2 linked regions of the Prochlorococcus marinus CUG1415 genome follow. The protein of the gene in region 2 interacts with the protein of the main gene of each other region in a pairwise test. Links are inferred from orthologs where the notes say so. Each region holds a gene or a part of one and is shown on either strand. Other genes may lie near its edges.

Evidence for each region.
Region 1: the proteins of gyrA (region 2) and gyrB interact in binary tests that used the Escherichia coli proteins (3 or more experiments, as listed by UniProt). The link is inferred for Prochlorococcus marinus CUG1415 from one-to-one orthologs.

Annotation. Positions count from the first base shown.
Region 1 is NZ_JAAORL010000002.1:570,649-573,578, forward strand. The notes cover bases 38-2,930. They hold gyrB (DNA topoisomerase (ATP-hydrolyzing) subunit B), read right to left. Parts: upstream 2,522-2,930; coding sequence 554-2,521; downstream 38-553. Other genes in these bases: HA143_RS09265 (fluoride efflux transporter FluC), read right to left, coding at 38-225; HA143_RS09270 (hypothetical protein), read right to left, coding at 228-557; miaA (tRNA (adenosine(37)-N6)-dimethylallyltransferase MiaA), read left to right, coding at 2,674-2,930. Outside these bases: more of HA143_RS09265, read right to left, coding at 1-37. UniProt on the Escherichia coli protein: DNA gyrase negatively supercoils closed circular double-stranded DNA in an ATP-dependent manner to maintain chromosomes in an underwound state.
Region 2 is NZ_JAAORL010000001.1:1,002,918-1,006,119, reverse strand. Bases 22-3,186 are described here. They hold gyrA (DNA gyrase subunit A), read right to left. Parts: upstream 2,821-3,186; coding sequence 223-2,820; downstream 22-222. Other genes in these bases: HA143_RS05805 (GuaB3 family IMP dehydrogenase-related protein), read left to right, coding at 3,000-3,186; crtL (lycopene beta cyclase), read right to left, coding at 22-199. Also shown: more of crtL, read right to left, coding at 1-21; more of HA143_RS05805, read left to right, coding at 3,187-3,202. UniProt on the Escherichia coli protein: A type II topoisomerase that negatively supercoils closed circular double-stranded (ds) DNA in an ATP-dependent manner to maintain chromosomes in an underwound state.

The DNA.
Region 1 (2,930 bases), on a different replicon or contig from region 2:
ACTAAAAGATCCTAAAAAACCGGCATAAGATAACAATAATATTTTGTTATGAATAAAATTTAATGCCACTAAAATTCCCAAAAAAAACGATGCTATGAAATTTACTATTGAAGTATTTTGAATGTTAAATCCTAAATTAATTTTTAAATTATTTTGTATAAATATCCTTAGTATCAATCCAAAAGAACTCCCAAATAAAACAATAATTATTGAGTTAATATCCAAACTTACATTTTTATCCAGCCTTTTTTAATTTTATTAGGATCGTCTAGTAACTGATTAGAAGCTAATTCAACTCTAACCCAAAGTTCACTTTCACTGATTCTCCAATTACGTAAAACTGATACAGTTGTGCCTATATCAAGAACTAATAATTCTTTAGCCTGAATTTCAGGAAAAGAATAAAGAGAAGTATTGGAAATCAATATAATTTCTTTTGTATTAATAGGAAACTTATTTTGATTTAAATTTTTCTGAATTCCACCAGCAGGTAATGTAATTGGAGCAATTAATGCAAATGTAATTAAGCAAAGATTCTTAAGAAGATGATTAATCATATATCTAAAGTTGACATATCTAAGTTGCTACTATGCGTTTCAATAAATTCTCTTCTTGGTGCAACTTTATCTCCCATTAAAATATTGAATATTCTGTCAGCCTCGAGCGCATCTTCAATCTCAACCCTTTTCATCATCCGTGTTTGAGGATTCATAGTGGTATCCCACAATTGTTTTGGCATCATCTCACCTAATCCCTTAAATCTCTGAATATTATAATTTGCATTTTCTCCAAAACCTGCAATTGTATCCTTTAATTGATTCTCGTTATAACAGTATTTATGATTCTTACCTCTTTCAACTTTATAAAGGGGTGGACAAGCAATGTATATAAAACCTTTTTCAACAAGTTCTCTTTGATATCTATAAAAAAATGTCAATAATAAAGTTCTTATATGAGCACCATCAACATCAGCATCCGTCATAATTACAACCCTGTGATATCTCAAAGAGCTTTCGTTGAACTCCTCTCCTTTTATACCTAATCCTAAAGCCGTTATTAATGACTGAATTTCTGTATTTTTATAGATTTTAGTATCGTCAGTTTTTTCGATATTAAGAATTTTACCCCTTAGAGGCAAAATGGCCTGGAACTTTCTATCTCTTCCTTGTTTTGCAGAACCCCCTGCAGAATCTCCCTCAACGATATAAATTTCTGATTCTGATGGATCTCTAGAGCTACAATCTGCTAATTTACCAGGTAAAGTAGAACTTTCAAGAACACTTTTTCTTCGGACTAATTCCCTGGCCCTTCTTGCAGCTTCCGCTGCATTAAATGATTGAATTGCTTTTTCAAGAATCAAATCTAAAATTCCAGGATTAAATTCCATATATTTTGTAAGAGCTTCCCCGATAAGAGAATCAACAATTCCTCTTACTTCAGTATTCCCTAATTTTGTTTTTGTTTGTCCTTCAAATTCGGGCTCAGGAACTTTAACTGATAAAACTACAGTCAAGCCTTCTCTAATATTTTCACCAGCTAAATTTTTTTCAATGTCTTTTCTTTTGCCTCTCTTTTTTGCAAGATTATTGAATGTTCTTGTTAAAACTGTCTTTAGTCCTTCAATATGTGTACCTCCATCAATAGTTCTAATATTATTTGCAAAACCTAAAATATTATCTGAATATACATCTGAGCACCACTGCAAAGCTGCTTCCACGTAAACATTTTCTTTTTGTGAGTCAACATAAATTATCTCAGGATGAATAGAATCCTTTTCTGCATTCATGTATTGAACATATTCTTTAATGCCTCCTTCATATAAGTAAATTTCTTCTTTAAAAGAACCATCTGGCAATTCAGTTCTCTCATCTCTAAAAACAATTTTTACACCGCCATTCAGATAAGCTAGTTCTCTTAACCTAGATGAAAGAAGAGCATATTCAAATTCGATTCCTCCAGAAAAAATTGTTTTATCGGGTTTAAAACAAATAGTGGTTCCTTTTTTAAAAGGTTTTATAGACTGTTTTTTAGTATGCAATTCACCCTTCGATAAACCTTTTTCAAATCTTTGGTTAAACTCACTGCCTTCTCTATAAACAGTCACATTCACCCACTCGCTTAAAGCATTAACTACAGATATACCTACTCCATGCAAGCCGCCTGAAACTTTATAACCACCACTTCCGAATTTACCTCCCGCGTGAAGAACAGTCAGTACAGTTTCTAAGGCACTTTTCCCTGTCCTTGGATGAATATCTGTTGGGATACCTCGTCCATTATCAGAGATTAAAGCTGAGCCATCTGATTGTAGAACTATTTCTATATGATCACAATGCCCTGCAAGTGCCTCATCAACTGAATTATCAACCACCTCATATACTAAATGATGCAAACCTCTAGGACCTGTAGAACCTATATACATCCCAGGCCGTTTACGAACTGGCTCTAAACCCTCTAAAACCTGAATCTGTTCCGCACCATAATCATTTGAGATTTTATTAGATCTTTTGTCCTCACTCATTTAATATAAAAAAAAAACATTACACTTTTAAAATATTATTTTTAAAAGTTCTTTCATTAAACTTACCATCGCAATAAGAGAAAGGCTCGAAGTCTATGAAAAATTTAATCACTTTAATTATATAGCTAATAGATTTTTCTTCAGAAATTAATATGTCTTCTTATCAGCCTCATGTAATAGTTTTAATTGGAGCCACAGCAAGTGGCAAAACAGAATTAGCCATTGAAATTGCAGAATATTTTAAAACTCGTATACATAATATAGATTCAAGACAAATATACAAGTATATGGATATTGGCACAGCCAAACCATCTGAAAATCAACAAAAAAAAATAAAGCATTTTTTAATAGATATTGCAGAGCCGATCAATCCAATTAATGTAAAACAATTTCAAGAAATTGCTCAAAA
Region 2 (3,202 bases):
TACACCATCGGTGAGATAACAAAGTCTCTAACCCTAATTCTTCTAATTCAGAGGCCCATATCCCATATGTATTCTCCCATTTTTCATTTGGAGATTTTGTTGATATTCCCTTTATATTTAGATCCTGCTTAGCTAATTCAGAAGCTAAACATAATGCTGCAGGACCGGAACCTAAAATTAAAATATCAAGAACTTTCATATTATTTATTTATCATTCGACATTTAATTTTCTTCCCCTGAGCTAAGTTGATCTGTTCCCTCTATTTGTTCATGAGGAACTAAAACAACTTCTGATAAATGATCACCTTCATCCAATCTTTGTAATTTTACTCCAGTAGCAGCTCTAGATTGCTGAGAAATTTTATCTGCGTTTGTTCTTACGATTACACCTTTTTCGGTCACAAAAAGTAATTCTTCTCCTTCTCCTAGGACCTTCAAACACACTAGTACATCATCTTTAATTCTGAATTTTATCGCTCTCAAACCCATCCCTGCTCTTTTTTGTAGTCTAAACTGAGTTACGGGTACTCTCTTTCCTAGTCCAAATGCACTGGCTATTAATACCCAGGGACCATCTGAAGAGTTGACCTCGAGATTAACTTCAATTTCTTTATTAGATTCATCAATTTTAGCTAATTGATCAACCAAATCAGATGTTAAAACATCCATGGAAACTAGATTGTCTCCCTCTCTCAGGTTCATTGATTTAACCCCTCTTGCGGTCCTGCCAAGTGGCCTTAATTCATTTATATCTAGTCTGAAATGAATCGCCATTCCTGTTCTTGATCCAATCAAAACACTATCGCCCTCTTTTGATAATCTGACCCACATTAGAGCATCTCCATTTTCAAGATTAATTGCTATTAATCCATTTGATCGGATTTTTGAGAAAGCAGAAAGTGAAGTTCTTTTTATAAAGCCGGCCTTTGTTAGCATTAGTAAATAAGAATCGTTATGAAAAGAATCTACAGCAACAATTGAAGTTATTTTTTCTTCTCTTGGGATTGGGAGAAGTTGAACTGATGGAGTACCTTTTGCTGTTCTGCTACTCATAGGAACTCTATATGCTGGGAGAGCATAAGCTACTCCTCTATCACTGAAAAGCAAAAGAGTATCATGATCATTACAGCTTATAAATAATTTCACGTCATCATCTTCTTGGGTCTTTGTGCCAGCTTTACCCCTTGACCCACGACTGGTAGATTCAAACTCATTAACAGGCATCCTTTTTAAATAACCTGCTTCAGTTAATAGAACCACTGATCTCTCATTGGCTATAAGATCAATATCATCTAGCCCACCACCTAAATCTAATATTTCTGTTTTTCTGGGAGAAGCGAATCTTTCATTGATTTTATTAAGTTCTTCAAGAATAATTTCAAGAATTTTTTCTTTACTATTTAATATTTGCTGATATTGGTTGATTTTTTGTGTTAACTCATCATGTTCTGCTTTAATTTTATCTGCCTCAAGAGCTGTTAATCTTCTTAATTGCATTTGTAAAATTGCATCTGCCTGTGTGGAAGATAATTCATGATCCGTTTGTAATTTTTCTCGAGCTGAAACAGTATCTTTTGCTGATCTTATTAGAGAGATAATTTCATCCATTGAATCTAAGGCTAATAAAAGACCCTTTACAATGTGATCTCTTTCTTCTGCTTTTTTTAATAAAAATCCTGTTCTTCTCCTTATTGTTTCTACCCTAAAATCTAGAAACACATCTAACATTTTCCTAAGAGAAAGAGTTGTGGGCTCTCCTTTAACTAAAGCTAGAATATTTGCACTAAAGTTATTTTGTAGAGGTGTTAACTTAAATAAATTATTTAAAACTACTTGTGGATAGGCATCTCTTTTTAACTCAATAACAATTCTCATCCCATCTCGATCACTTTCATCTCTAATATCAGAAATACCTTCTAATCTTTTTTCATTAACCATATCTGCAATTCTCTCTATCAAGGCCGCTTTATTAGTTTGAAAAGGTAGTTCCGTAATTATAACGGCATCTTTTTCTGCTCTACCAGCAGACTTAATTTGCTCAATATTTGCTACACCTCTCATCGTTATTGAACCTCTTCCTGTTTTGAAGGTTTCTCTAATACCATCTTTTCCTAAGATTTGACCTCCAGTGGGAAAATCAGGACCCTTAATTAGTTCAAAAAGTTCTCTATCTTCAACCGAAGGGTTTTTAATTATAGATTTGAGACCATTGATTAATTCTCCTAAGTTATGGGGTGGAATATTAGTTGCCATTCCTACTGCTATTCCAGATGATCCATTTAAAAGTAGTTGAGGGATTCTTGCAGGTAAAACTGTTGGCTCTTGTTGAGAGCCGTCAAAGTTATCAGCGAAATCTACTGTTTCAGATTCAATATCCTCTAGTAAACTTTCATCTGTGAGAGATTGCAGACGAGATTCTGTATATCTCATTGCTGCTGGCGGGTCGTTATCTACAGAGCCAAAGTTTCCATGACCATCTATAAGTGGCATCCGCATTGAAAAATCCTGTGCCATTCTAACCAAAGCATCATAGACAGCAGTGTCACCATGAGGGTGGTATTTCCCAAGTACTTCTCCAACAACCCTTGCACATTTTCTATAAGGTCTACCGCTAGTTAAACCCAGTTCATACATCGCATAAAGAATTCTTCTATGAACAGGCTTTAATCCATCCCGTGCATCTGGGAGGGCACGACCAACTATAACGCTCATTGCATACTCTAGATAAGAGCGAGACATCTCATTTCTTAAGTCGGTCTGAATAATTCGATCGTTATCTTCGCTTAATCCAGAATTGTCGGAATCTACAATATCAGACATACAAAAAACCTTTTTTTAATAATAATCGTTGATTGTCATAATGAAATAAAAAAAAGATATATTTAATTCTCAAATACTCACATTTACACACAAATTAAAAAAAAACCTGTTGTTTTTGAATAAACCTTGGCTTATTACCCCTTTAGTTGTTAATTTAATCAGAATAAATGAAAAATTCCGTGAATATTGAACTTGGTTTAAACAAAAAAGTCAGAAGGGCTTATGGCATTGATGAAATAGCTTTAGTTCCGGGCAAAAAAACGCTTGATTATGATTTAACTGACACTTCCTGGTCCATAGGTAATTTAAAGAGAGAAGTCCCAATTGTAGCTAGTGCAATGGATAGTGTTGTTGATGTTAATACAGCTGTAGAACTTACCAA